4 regions of the Streptomyces sp. NPDC111606 genome follow, and region 1 is predicted to be linked to each of the others. Evidence: riboswitches for the same ligand, from Rfam matches in the RefSeq annotation. Region 1 holds a riboswitch; each other region holds the start of a gene.
What was found. A riboswitch is a leader RNA that binds a small molecule or an ion and turns the genes downstream of it on or off. The one in region 1 is predicted to bind cyclic di-AMP.
Positions count from the first base shown of each region.

Region 2: it holds a riboswitch for cyclic di-AMP, as region 1 does, so the genes downstream of both, ACZ7M7_RS39795 (transglycosylase SLT domain-containing protein) here and ACZ7M7_RS22055 (M23 family metallopeptidase) in region 1, are expected to answer to the same signal.
Region 3: it holds a riboswitch for cyclic di-AMP, as region 1 does, so the genes downstream of both, ACZ7M7_RS10510 (hypothetical protein) here and ACZ7M7_RS22055 (M23 family metallopeptidase) in region 1, are expected to answer to the same signal.
Region 4: it holds a riboswitch for cyclic di-AMP, as region 1 does, so the genes downstream of both, ACZ7M7_RS19835 (C40 family peptidase) here and ACZ7M7_RS22055 (M23 family metallopeptidase) in region 1, are expected to answer to the same signal.

Region 1 covers NZ_JBVKBY010000006.1:111,221-114,581, reverse strand. Annotated here, with positions in the region: gene ACZ7M7_RS22065 (HPr family phosphocarrier protein) at 122-403, shown strand; gene ACZ7M7_RS22060 (GntR family transcriptional regulator) at 637-1,332, opposite strand; gene ACZ7M7_RS22055 (M23 family metallopeptidase) at 1,532-2,314, opposite strand; cyclic di-AMP (ydaO/yuaA leader) riboswitch at 2,328-2,490, opposite strand; gene ACZ7M7_RS22050 (M16 family metallopeptidase) at 2,704-3,361, opposite strand, start outside.
Region 2 covers NZ_JBVKBY010000015.1:141,028-144,388, forward strand. Annotated here, with positions in the region: gene ACZ7M7_RS39790 (HAD family hydrolase) at 1-183, shown strand, start outside; gene ACZ7M7_RS39795 (transglycosylase SLT domain-containing protein) at 220-984, opposite strand; cyclic di-AMP (ydaO/yuaA leader) riboswitch at 990-1,164, opposite strand; partial or broken gene ACZ7M7_RS39800 (CocE/NonD family hydrolase) at 1,446-3,361, opposite strand, start outside.
Region 3 covers NZ_JBVKBY010000002.1:588,161-591,521, reverse strand. Annotated here, with positions in the region: gene ACZ7M7_RS10520 (DUF6233 domain-containing protein) at 19-444, opposite strand; gene ACZ7M7_RS10515 (DNA polymerase Y family protein) at 533-1,540, shown strand; cyclic di-AMP (ydaO/yuaA leader) riboswitch at 2,037-2,173, shown strand; gene ACZ7M7_RS10510 (hypothetical protein) at 2,181-2,450, shown strand; gene ACZ7M7_RS10505 (CBS domain-containing protein) at 2,910-3,302, shown strand.
Region 4 covers NZ_JBVKBY010000005.1:251,101-254,461, forward strand. Annotated here, with positions in the region: gene ACZ7M7_RS19830 (NAD-dependent epimerase/dehydratase family protein) at 1-1,047, shown strand, start outside; cyclic di-AMP (ydaO/yuaA leader) riboswitch at 1,190-1,367, shown strand; gene ACZ7M7_RS19835 (C40 family peptidase) at 1,424-2,926, shown strand; gene ACZ7M7_RS19840 (LacI family DNA-binding transcriptional regulator) at 2,945-3,361, opposite strand, start outside.

The DNA.
Region 1 (3,361 bases):
GGCCGCGACCCGACGGTCACCTCAGGAGTGGACGTTCGTCAGACGTTCGTCCAGTTCCGTCGTGCTTCACGGGTGTGGGAAACTGGTCTAGACAACCCTGAACACCGAAGGGCAGCATCACATGGCTGAGCGCCGCGTCAACGTCGGCTGGGCCGAGGGTCTCCACGCCCGCCCCGCCTCCATCTTCGTCCGAGCCGCCACGGCCACAGGCGTCCCGATGACGATCGCCAAGGCCGACGGCAACCCCGTCAACGCGGCCTCCATGCTGGCCGTTCTGGGCCTGGGCGCCCAGGGCGGCGAGGAGATCGTCCTCGCCTCCGACGCCGAGGGTGCGGACGCCGCCCTCGACCGTCTGGCGAAGCTGGTCTCCGAGGGCCTCGAGGAGCTGCCCGAGACGGTCTGAAGGACCTGAGCGGGACTCCACAGCAAGCGGTGAAGCCGCGTCCGCCTTTCCGGCGGGCGCGGCTTCGCTGTTTTCGGCAGGCGGCGTCCTGATTTCAGGCAGGCGGCGCCCTGATTCGAGGGCCGCGGTTCCGCTATTTGAGGCTGACGTCCCGAGAATTACCCGCATACCTGAAAAAGGGCAGCGGAAATTACTCGCCTCCGAATATGCCCTCTTTGTATACGGCGCCCGTGTTAATGCCGCAGGCTCGGCATGTTTACGGGATGTTGCGAATTCCTCACACGCTCCGTGCGATCACCGCGGGAGCCGAAGCGCAGCCGGTGCGCGGAGATCGAGCGCTCGGTGTGCAGCGCCGTGATCGCGCGGGCGCGCTCGCCGTCGCCGCGCGCCACCGCGTCCACGATCGCGCCGTGCTCGGTCCAGGACTCCACGGGGTCGACCGGTGCCTCGACCGCGTACATCCAGGCGATCTTGTGGCGCAGCTGGGTCAGCATCGAGGTCAGGGCGGGGCTGCCGGAGGCCTGGGCCAGCGTCTCGTGGAACCAGCCGCCCAGCGAGCGCAGATCCTCGCTGTTTCCCCGCCTGGCCCGCTCCTGGCCCAGCCTGACCAGGCCGCGCAGGACCTTCAGATGGGCCTCGGTGCGCCGCTGGGCGGCCCGGGAGGCGCCGAGCGGCTCCAGGAGGGCACGCATCTCCAGCAGGTCGGAGGCCTCCTGTTCACTCGGTTCGGCGACGCATGCGCCCGCGTGCCGCCGGGTCACCACGAAGCCCTCCGCCTCCAGGGTGCGCAGGGCCTCGCGCACGGGGACGCGGGAGACGCCGTAGCGACGGGCGAGGAGTTCCTCGGTGAGCCTGCCGCCGCGCGCGTGGACCCCGGCGACGATGTCGTCCCGGATCGCGGTGCATACCGAGTGCGCCGGAATACGCATGACCGACCTCCGCCTTAATCCCCGTGAAACGTCGACGAATGACGTGTGTTCAGTGACTCTATTGCAACCGGCCGGAATTTCCGACGGGAGGCCGGAATCCATGGATATTTTTTGGACAGCGGGTCGTTCGAAACGCCGAAAGCCCCGGCTCGGGGAGCCGGGGCTTTCGGAAGACGCGGGGGCCGTCAGCGGTGGGGCGTCAGATGTTCACACCGTGCGAGCGCAGGTAGGCGACGGGGTCGATGTCCGAGCCGTACTCCTGCGTCGTGCGGGCCTCGAAGTGCAGGTGCGGCCCGGTGACGTTGCCGGTGGCGCCGGACAGGCCGATCTGCTGACCGGGGGTGACCGTCTGTCCCACCGAGACGGATATGGACGACATGTGGCCGTACTGGGTGTACGTACCGTCGTTCATCTTGATCACGACCTGGTTGCCGTACGACCCGCCCCAGCCGGCCTCCACGACGGTGCCGGAGGCCACCGAGTGGACCGAGGTGCCGCTGGCGGCGTGGAAGTCGACGCCGGTGTGGCTGCCGGAGGACCAGACGGCCCCGCCGGCCTTGTAGCCGGTGGAGACGTACGAGCCGGAGATCGGGGCGACGTAGGACAGCAGGCGCTTGCGCTCGGCCTCGCGGGCGGCGCGCTCCTTGGCCTCGCGCTCCTTCTTCGCCTGCGCGGCCGCCTTCTTGCGCGCGGCCTCCTCGGCGGCCTTCTTGCGGGCCGCGGCCTCCTTGGCGGCCTGCTCCTGGGCGGCGGCCTGGGCGTCGATCTGGTCGGCGATCGAGTTCTCGACGGCGACGACGGGGATGAGGCCGGTCTGCTCGACGGCCGGTTCGGCGGCGAGCGCCGGGGCGGCCAGGGTGCCGATGACGCCGGTGGCGGTGAGTGCGGCGACGCCCGCGGCGCGGGCGGTGGTGCGCTCGAAGCGGCTGGGGCGACGGTGCTTGCCCGCGGGACGCTTCCCGGTGGCGCAGGTGAACGCCATGAAGTGGCTGGTCCTTTCCTTCCTTCTCGCCTACCGGGTTAGCTGACGGGTTCGGAGCAGGAAGGTCTCCTACGGACCCCCTCGCGGCTGCGCGGGCGTCCGATTCACCCCAGGGACTTCGATGGGTCCCCGGCTCCCCTGGCTCGCGCCGTACGGGGACTCGGCGATGGCTGTCCGGTGCCGCGGGCGCGGCGCAGTGCCTGACGGACAGCCCGGAAGACGCTAAACGGGGCATCTTTCAATCCCCAAACGGATCCTGCCTTTTGTAGTGCATCCCACAGGTCAGACAGGCAACCTCTCCCTCAATTCGGGCATAAAGGGGCCCTGGTGACTCTTCCGTCACCAGGGCCCCTACGCACGCGTGCCGTCTTGGGCGCCGCGTCTGTCCCCTACTCGGCCGCCACGACGCTGACTTCGCCGATGCCGAGGGCCTCGACGGGCTCCCGGATCTCGGCCGCGTCGCCGACCAGGATCGTCACCAGACGGTCGACCGGGAAGGCGCTCACGGCCGCCGCGGTGGCCTCGACGGTGCCGGTCGCGGCGAGCTGCTGGTACAGCGTCGCCTGGAAGTCGTCGGGCAGGTGCTGCTCGACCTGGTCGGCCAGCGTGCTCGCCACGGCCGCGGCCGTCTCGTACTTCAGCGGCGCCACCCCGACGAGGTTCTGCACGGCGAAGTCCCGCTCGGCGTCGGTGAGTCCCCCATCGGCGACACCGCGCAGGACCTTCCAGAGGTCGTCCAGGGCGGGACCGGTGTTCGGGGTGTCCACGGAGCCGCTGATGGCGAGCATCGCCGCACCCGAGCCGTCCGGGGCGGAGCGCAGGACCTGCCCGAACGCGCGGACACCGTAGGTGTAGCCCTTCTCCTCGCGCAGGACCTTGTCCAGGCGGGAGGTGAGGGTGCCGCCGAGGCAGTACGTGCCGAGCACCTGCGCGGGCCAGACACGGTCGTGCCGGTCGGGGCCCACACGGCCGATCAGCAGCTGCGTCTGGACGGCGCCGGGGCGGTCCACGATGACGACGCGCCCGGTGTCGTCCGCGGTCACCGGC
Region 2 (3,361 bases), on a different contig from region 1:
TTCGGGGACATGCCCAACGACATCCCCATGTTCGACTGGGCCGCCCGCGGGGTGGCGATGGCCAATGCGCATCCCGAACTCAAGGCGGTCGCCGACGAGATCACTCTCTCGAACGAGGACGACGGCATCGCCGTCGTCCTCGAGAGGCTGTTCGCGGGGAGCCTGGCCGACTTCGCCCGGTAGGGCATGTCGTCGGCGGCCAGGCTCCCGCGCCAGGGCCTAGTAGGGACCGTTGACGTTGTCGATCGAGCCGTAACGCGCGGCCGCGTAGTTGCACGCGGCCGTGATGTTCGCGACCGGGTCGTAGGGGTCGTACACCGTCCCCGGCACGTGGTACGACGCGAAGGTCGGGTCGATGACCTGCAGGAGGCCCTTGGACGGGGTGCCCGCGACGGCGTTGGAGTCCCAGTTGTTGATGGCCTGGGGGTTGCCGGACGACTCGCGCATGATGTTGCGGTGAATGCCCTCGTAAGAACCCGGAATTCCGTTTTGCGACATTATGTCCAGTGCGTTGCGGATCCAGCCGTCCAGGTTGTTCGGGTAATTCTTCACGGACGACTGGGTGGCCTTGGCGACGTTGGACTTCTTGGCGGGCGCGGACGCCTTGTCGGCCGACTTGCCCGGCGAGCTCGCCTTCTTCGTCGCCCGGACCTCCAGGTCGAGGCCCGGGTGGATCAGACGGGGGTCGTCGCCGACGGCCTTGCGGTTGTCCTTGTAGAGCTGCTTCCAGCCGCCCTGCGCGTCGTACCGGTCGGCGATGCCGTAGAGCGTGTCGCCCTTCTTCGTGGTGTACGCGAGGGTCTTGGCCTTCACGGCGGCCTGGGGAGCGGCCTGCGCGACGGTGGGGGACTGGGCCGGCTGTGCGGCGCTCGCGGTGGTCGCGCTCAGGAGCGGGATGGCGAGGGCGGCGGTACCGGTGCCGGCTGCGATGACGTGCCGGGTGAGCGGGTTGGTGCGGGGGCGGCGGTGCTTGCCTCGGGGCATGGCGCTGTTCCTCTCCGGCGCCTGCGAGGTGAGCTGTCGGGTTCGGGCGGGAGATGCCCGGCCGTGCCACCGTGCGGCGGCGCGACTTCACCCCGAGCCGGTCCGGCGCGCCATCAAGGCGTCCGGTCCAGCGACTTACCTGGGTCCCCCGCTCCTGCCGTGCGTGAGTGAGTTGCGTGGGTGGATGACTCGGGCGGCGGCAGGATTAGGCGTCCGCCCGACTGAGCGGGAACGTATGCGAGAGCACATGTCCGGAACAAGTGCCGTGGTCACCTGTTGGCCGGTTGACCATGGTCTGGTGCGAATGGGGCGCTTGATCCTTTGCGGTTGCCAAGCCTCAACTTGCTCTGGGGGCAAGGGGAGACGTGGGTTTGCCAGGACGGTTCCATGAATCGGCATAAGTGACCCAACTCACTGGCTTCCACAAGAGCGGCAAATCGGGCAATGAATCCAACTCGCCTTTAACCGGCTGTCCGTGGAGTCCGTTTCTCCCATGTCCGGTGGAAAAGTACCTCTTCGCCCTCCATGCAGATCACCTCGTCGGAGGCGATGAAGTCATGCCGGTCGCAGCTGATCTCCGAGCGGGTGCGCACGGTTGCGTCCCACCCCATTCCGGGCGGTGCAGGCGGATCGACCAGTCCGAGCGGGTGCGGGCCGACAGGGGGTCCCACTCGTTGATCGTGTACGTCTCCACTGCGTCCTCGGTGAACTCCAGGCCGTCGGGGTACACGCGCGTGCCGTTGTACCGGGGGTCGACCTTGAGGCGCCACTCGGCCTTGGCCACGTCCCGCACGACGAGGCGCTCGGAGCGGGGCTCGTCCAGCGTGATGGGGGAGTTCACGCCGAGCGGTTCCGCCTGCTCCGGTTCCCCGAAAATGATGGCTGTGCCGTCAGTCGATTCGTCCAACGCACGTGCGCATACCGGAAGTTCCAGCGAGCTTGCCGACGGTTCCAGTTCGAAGCCCGCCGCCGAATCGGGCTGGGGCCAGATCCACGGCCCAGTACGCGGAGGAGACGTCCAGGCGGATGCGGTGGCCGGGCGGGAAGGCATGGCCGATGCCGTTCAGCTCGAAGTTCACGTCCTCGGTCGCGCCCGGCTCCCACGGCACCGTGCGGTCCCGGCCGTGGCGCGCCGACAGGTTCAGCACGCCCCGCGTGACCAGGGTCGAGGAGGCGTCCGGTGCCACGTCGCAGAGCCGGGCGACGACCTGCCCGCGCGGCACCTCCGACGTCAGCCGCAGCCGCACCTTCGGCCGCCCCAACACCCAGGTCCCCTCGCCCACTTCGAACTCGAAGCAGGCGGACCGCGCGTCCTCTTCCCGCTGGTCCGGCGGCAGGTCGGCGTCGTTACCGAAGGGGAAGAAGCGGCCGGCGTCGATGCCGGTGTGTATGCGGGAGCGGACGAGGACGGGGGCGCCCTGGAAGGCGTACGTCACCGCGTGCACGTGCGGAGAGGGCCAGGCGGGCTCGCCGACCCAGCGGCCGGGCAGCGTGGGGTACACCGTGGCCGGGCGGTGCGAGTCACTGACGTACGAGCACAGCAGGGGCTCGGTCATGACGCCCGTGTCCTCGTCCTTCAGCCAGTGGTCCCACCAGCGCAGCGTCTCCTGGAGGAAGTCGATCGCCGGGCCCGGCGGCAGGCCGCGGTGTCGGGGTACTGGTGCGACCAGGGGCCGATCAGGCCGCGCACGCGATCCGCCGGCAGGTGCTGGACGAGGCGCAGGACGGTGTCGCGGTACGGGTCGTGCCGGCGGCCCACCGCCAGGACGGCGGCGTCGATCGCGCCGTAGTCCTCGCAGACGCTGCCGTGGCGCCAGTAGTCGTTGCGCGTCTGGTGGCCGAGCCAGGTGTGCAGGAACGGTTCGACGGCGTCCAGCCGCTTGAGCCACATCTCCCGCCAGGTGTCCCCGGCATACAGCGGATCCGGCGGGCGGGCGACGAAGGCCAGCATCGTCGAGGCCCAGGCGTGCATGTCGACGGCGAGGGCGGAACCTCCCATGTAGTGCACGTCGTTGTCATAGCGATCGTCCGCGGAGCAGACCGTGACGATCGCCTTGAGCGGTTCGGGCGCGAGGGCCGCGATCTGGAGGGAGTTGAAGCCGCCCCAGGAGATGCCGAACATGCCGACCCGGCCATTGCACCAGGGCTGGGCCGCCGGCCAGTTGACGACCTCGCCCCCGTCGGCGAGCTCCGTCGCCGAGTACTCGTCGGTCGGCATGCCCTCGCTGCTGCCGTGCCCGCGGATGTCGACGCGCACGGAGGCGTAACCGTGGCCGGCTACCAGGGGTGGCGCTGGTGGTCGCGGGGTGCGGTCCAGTCGGTCAGGCGGTACGGCAGGTACTCGAGGAGCGCCGGTACGGGCTCGTCCGTCAGGGGG
Region 3 (3,361 bases), on a different contig from region 1:
CCGGGTGACGGTCATGCGTCACCGCGGTCGAAGAATACGCCCCGGATGCCGCGGTTGTTCGATCTTGCGTGCCGGGCGTGAAGGGCCTGCGCTGCGCAGCCGGGATAAGTCGAGGATGTGCAGCCGGGTGTCGGGGTCGCAGTGGGTGCACGCTTCGAGGCCTGCGACGAGGAGCTGGCGGGCTTCGTCGCGGCTGACCGCGCGGCGCCGCTTGCCCGCGATGTAGCAGTCGCCGGCGTGGACCTGCACGGGGGTGCGGTCGGCGCCGATGCCGAGTTCGACGATCCAGTCCGGCCGCTCCGGCCGATTGCGCCGGCCGTGCTCCTCTTCGGCCTGGCGCCGCTGAACGGCTGCGATCTTGCGGTCGATGCGCTCCACCCAGAGGGCATGCCAGACACGCAGCGTATGGAGCCGCTCCAGGTCGGGCGGCAGATCGTCGAACACATTTTTGATTCTATGCCCGCGATCCGGCCTGTCACCCTCGCGTGTTCGATTTTACGTTCGATAACGTGCGGTGTGGGAGGTGAGGGTGATGACCAAAGACGGAACGGCTCCCCGGGTGTCGACGGTGATGCATGTGCGCTGCCCGGACCGGCTGCCGGAGGAGGCCTACCGGCAGGTCCTGGAGCTGCTCGCAGAGTTCTCCCCGGTCGTGCAGGCGCTGCCGCCCACGGCTGCCCTGGTGGAACTGAAGGGCGCGCTGCGCTACTACGGCACGGACACGCACCGACTGGGCGAGGTCCTGCGCGTACGTTCCCTCTCGCGCCTGGGTGTCGACGTAAGGGTCGGCATCGGCCCCTCGATCACGGTCGCGGCCACCGCCTCCGCCCAGATCCCACAGCCCGGCGGAGTCCTGGCCGTCGAAACCGGCGAGGCCGGCGCGTGGCTGGCCCCGCTGCCGGTCGACGCCCTGCACGGCATCGGCCCCCGCCAGGCCGAAACGCTGATCGACTACGGCATCCACAGCGTCGGCCTGCTCGCCGCCGTGCCGCCGGCCACGGTGCAGCGACTGCTGGGCGGCCGCGCCGGCCGCACCGCCGCCGACCGGGCCCGCGGCATCGACCCCCGACCCGTCGTCCCCCGCGCCCTGCCCGCGGCCGCGACCGTCCGGTGGAGGTTTGCCCAGCACACGCTGGACGGCGCCGACGCCCGCGCCGCCCTCCTCGACCTCGTTGTGAGCCTCGGGCAACTGCTGCGCGGCCGCGACCAGGCGGCCCGTGCGCTCACCCTCACACTGACGTTCGCCGGTGGCGGCCGCTGGGAGAAGACCCGTCGCCTCGCCGAACCGTCCGGACACGACGACGACCTGCGCCTCATCGCCTACCAGCTCATGGACGCGGCCGGCCTGCAACGCGGACGCCTGACTGCGCTGGCCCTCAAGGGCGAGGACCTCATCGACGCCGACCAAGTCGCAACCCAGATCACCTTCGACGAAGCCCGCGAGTGCCGACTCATCGCCGAAGCGGCCATCGACCGCGTCCGCGACAAGTTCGGCCCCCGCATCATCGGCCCCGCCACCGTCTTCCGCCGCGCCTCGTGACCCGAGCCGCTCCTGGAGGTCAGTTGTGGTCCTCAACCCGCCCGGGCTCGCGCTCGATTCGGCACAGCGCTGCCGCACTGGCCCTCCATAGAGGACTTGCTGCTGCGCCGGCGCAATCGCCCCCAAGACATGGTGAGCGCCCGGAGCCGCCCATGAGTGTCGCGTACATCCATATCCCGGGCAACGACTCACACTGAAGACCCTCCGGGAGTATCTACGCGCATCCACCTGCCAAGCTCAACCAGCACCTCTGACGGAGTGTCAACATCCGTTTGACCAGGGCAGATTAGTCAGATTGTCCTACCAAATACTTCGTTGGTGAGTATCGCCACAAACACCTGTTTCGGTTGGGCGTTTCGCTGAGACCTGAGTCACTATCCATCCCACGAGACAGCCTCGCTACCTGAACGGCGGGGCGGTCCGGGGCGGACGTCGAGTCCTGCCGTCGCCCCGGATTCAGTCGATCACACGGAGACGGCAGGAGTGGGGGACCCAGCATGACGGGTCGCTGGAACGACCAAGCCACGGTCGGGACGAGCAGCCCTTGGGGTGAAGCCGTGGGCACCACGGCCGGGCAACTTCGCCAGCCCGAATCCGACAGGTCATCCTTCACAGGCGACTGACGAAGGCAGAGAAAGCCATGACGGCAACGCAGAACGGCTCCCAGGCCTCGGGGGCTGGTTCCGGTTCCAGCGGCGGGAACGGGGACGACGGATCAAAAAAGATCCGGAAGTTCGAGGCTGTGATCATCATCCTGGTGGGGATCATCGGTGGCGGCACCGCTGGCGTCCTCCGAAGGACAATGGATCACGCCTCGTACTACGGGGCGATCAGCACGGGCGTAGTGGCAACGATCGTGCTGTCCGGCTTCATCTTCGGAGTCATCAGGTACGTCCGCAAGGAGTCGTAGTCGGTACCTACTGCCAAGAGTTTTGACTAGTCCCCACCACCAAGCAGGGACGACAGCGGAGCGGCCCCTAGGCGGCAACCCCGCGAAAGGGCGCTCGTAGTAGTGAGAGGTCTTGGTCCCCAGACCAAGACCTCTTTTTCATGATCGGTAACAGCCACCCGACCTTGCGAACTCCGAAGGAAGGCGCTACCACGCTCGCCACGAAGCTGGGCCGTCGGTGGGCCGTCCGAGAACGGCCCAGGACGACAAACGGCAACCATCATCGACTGCAACCTCGCAGGTCCCCGCCAAGTGCAGGTACAACTCCCCACCATGCCAAGGCAGTCGATCACTACGAGCGCTACTGAGCGCCCCCTTGTTGACCCCCTCTTTACCTGTCACTCTGAGAGTCCCCCCACTTGTGAATTTGTGAAACAATGAACAAACGGTGCGGGGGCACTTCAGGAGGTGGCTCCATCCATGCTCGTACGTGACGCCATGAGCACCGTGGTCCTCACCATCGGCCCCACCCACACCCTTCGCCAGGCTGCCGCGCTGATGTCCGCTCGTCGGATCGGCGCGGCCGTGGTCCACGACCCCGATGCCGGCGGTATCGGCATCCTCACCGAACGCGACATCCTCAACTCCGTCGGCCTCGGACAGAACCCGGACGCCGAGCGCGCCCACGACCACACCACCAACAACGTCGTGTTCGCGGCCCCGTCATGGACCCTGGAGGAGGCGGCCCGCGCCATGGCGCACGGCGGCTTCCGGCATCTGATCGTCCTGGACCACGAGGAACCCGTGGGCATCGTCTCGGTCCGCGACATCATCCGCTGCTGGGCACCCGCACGGCAGCACGTGCCCGCCTAGGACGCCGGATGGGCCGGACCCCCGAAGGGGCCCGGCCCACCGGCCACGGCAAGCGGTCC
Region 4 (3,361 bases), on a different contig from region 1:
AGGTCGACGGCCGTGTTGGTCACCGGAGGCAGCGGGTTCGTCGGCAGTCATCTGGTCAAACGGCTGCTGGAGCGCGGGTATCGGGTCCACGCCACGGTACGCAGCACGGCCGCCACGGCGAAGGTACGTCCCCTGCTGGAGATGCAGGAGGCACATCCGGGCCGTCTCCACCTGTTCGAGGCGGACCTGTTGGCCGAGGGCTCCTTCGACGAGGCGATGACCGGATGCGGGGTGGTGTTCCATGTGGCGTCGCCGTTCCTCATGCCGGAGAAGATCAAGGACGGCAGCAGGGACGTCGTCGACCCGGCCCTGCTCGGCACCCGCAATGTGCTGGCGGCCGTCGAGCGGACACCCACAATCGAAAGACTCGTCCTCACCTCGACCGTGGGTGCGATCTTCGGCGACTACGCCGACGTACTGGCCATGGACGACGCGGTGCTGTCGGAGCGCCACTTCAACACCACCAGCACGGTGGAGAACAACCCGTACCACTACGCGAAGACGGTCGCGGAACGCGCGGCGTGGGACGCGGAGGCAGCCCAGGGCCGCTGGCGGATGGTGTCGGTCAACCCCGGCCTGATCCTGGGCCCCTCCCTCACCCCCACCTCCGAGTCCGGCAGCCTCTTCCTGCTGGAGGAGCTGTTCAAGGGCTACTTCTTCTACGGCGCACCCGACTTCAGCTTCACCACGGTGGACGTGCGCGAGGTGGCCGACGCGCACATCGCGGCGGCCCGGAACCCGGACGCGAAGGGCCGCTACATCCTCGCCGCCCCGACCATGACGTCCTTCCAGGAGATGTCCCGCATGATCCGGGCCCGCCATCCCCGTGACCTGCGCCTCCCGCGCACCGCGCTGCCGCACTGGCCGGTTCACGTCCTGGGCCCGGCGTTCGGGCTGAGCCAGGACTACATCCGCAAGCACCTCGGCATCCGGTTCCAGGTGGACAACAGCCGCAGCATGAACGAGCTGGGCATTACCTACCGTCCGATCGAGCAGACGGTCCTCGATCATTACGAAGCGTGGCGAAGTCAGCGCGCCGCGAGATGAATCCGGTCTCCTTCTCACTCAGAGCGTCGAAGGTCACAAAAACGTATCGGACATTTCACATGTCAATCTTCACGCGGGGCTCACAAGTTGGTTAGGTTACGCATCGGACCGCACGACGACCTCCGGCGAACCCCGCCGGGACGCGCGGCCTCCGCCGAGTCCGGTGCGCACCCGCAAGGGTCCACTGGAGCCGGGGACCCAACCGAACTTGGGGTGAATCGGCCCAACCGCCCTTCGGGGCAGGGGCCGTAGGGCACACCTTCCGGAGACGACCGCCCGAACCCGTCAGCTAACTCGGTAGGCGGAGTACGGAAGGAGTACGTCACCCATGGCGCCGGAACGCACCGCGCGTCCGGGGGCACTGAGCCTCCCTGGCATGCGCAATTCCGCACTCGCGTCGGCAGCCCTGACCTCTGTGGCCCTGCTCGCCCAGACGGCCAACGCTGCCCCCTCTGCCGCGGACGAGGCGCCGAGCCGCGAGGAGGTCAGCCGGCGGGTCAGCTCCCTCTACGACCAGGCCGAGTCGGACACGGGGACCTTCAACGCCACCCGCGCGGCGGCGACGGGATCGCGGGCGCGCACCGACCGGCCGACGGACACCGCACGCCGGGCCGCCGCCACGCCCCGCGACGACGAGAGCAGGCGCAGCGACCCCGCGCTCGACAGCGTCGCGCGGCAGTGGTTCGACGCCGCCCGGGCGAAGGTGGGTCCGATTGTTCCGGCAGTGCTGCCGACCGACCGGATGCCCGACCGCCCCGCCGGGACGCGGTCCCAGCGCCCGGCGGACGGCCCCGATCAGGCGCGGGAGTCGTCGGGCCGCAGCGCCCTGGAGCTGCCCGCCGCGCCGGTCGCCGAGCTGACGTCCGGTGCGGCCACCCGGACGGCTGCCGTGGCCGAACTGACCGCCGGGCCCGTTGCCGCGCTTCCGGCCGCTTCGGAGGCGCTGCAGCAGACGACCGCCGGGAGCGCCCTCGCTCTGCCCGTCCCGGCCGCCGAACTCACGGCCGAGCCGCAGGAGCGGTCCGCTCTGCGCACGACCAAGGAGCAGAACCAGCGCAAGCTCGACCGGGCACGCGCCTTGTTGTCCGCGTACAGCGCGCGGCAGAGCGCGCCGCTCGCGGCGATCGAGGCGGCGCCGGTCACCGAAACCTGGAGTGCCACGCCGACCCAGGTACAGCCCTCGGCCGAGGCACAGCCCTCGGCCGACGCACAATGGCAGGCACTGCAGGCACAGGGGCCGAACGGCCTCACCACGGTCCCGGCCGGCACGACGGCCTGGGGCGCGCCGGCGCCCTGGACCACCACGCCGGACCCGCTCACCGACCCGCTCCCGACAGTCACCACGCCGGACCCCCTCACCGACCCGCTCCCGGTAGTCATCGCGAGCCAGGCCATTGCCACGGACCGGAACGCAACCGCAGGTCCGGCAACCACCGCTGCCGGACCTGCGATCGACCCGAACCCGGTCCTCGACACGAACCCGTCCCTCGACCCGATCGCCGCCCTCACGTCAACGGGCCCGCAGGACACCCGGGCCCTGCGCGCCCTGGACTTCGCCCACGCCCAGATCGGCAAGCCCTGCGTCTGGGGCACGACGGGCCCGGAGGCCTACGACGGAGCAGGCCTCACCCAGGCCGCCTGGAAGGCCGCGGGCATCGCCCTCCCCCGCACCGCACCGGAACAGGCGACCGCCGGCCGTGGCATCGCCGTCACCCACGCCGAGCCCGGTGACCTGGTCCTGTTCCATGCAGGCCACGTCGGCATCTGCTCCGGAACCGGCACGATGATCCACGCCCCCGGCCCGGGAACCTCCATACGCGAGGAGTCGATCTACTACGCAGGGGAGTCGGCGATCCACAGCGTGATCCGGCCCGCCTGAGCCGCCTGTCGGCCGCCGTCACGGGACGCGCGGGGCCGGCCCGCTCGTGCCCCGCACCACGAGCTTGGGATCCAACACGGCCTCGCGCGGCTCCAGTTCCGGCTTCTCCAGCCGCTCCACGGCGAACCGCACCGCGTACTCCGCCATCAGCACAGCGTCCTGACGGACCGTCGTCAGACCGATCGGCATCAGATGGGAGAGGTGACTGTCGTCGTAGCCGACGACGGACATGTCGCGCGGCACCTCGACGCCCGCGCGGGTCAGGGTCATCAACAAGCCCATGGCGCAGCGGTCGTTGCCCGCGAGGACCGCGGTGGGCAGGGGCAGGCCCCGGTCACGCTCGGCGACTAGCAGGCGGCCCGTGTCGATGCCCGAGTCCTCGGTGTGCGCGCCCGGGAGGACCCGCACCTCGGACTCCAGCCCGTGGCGGCGCAT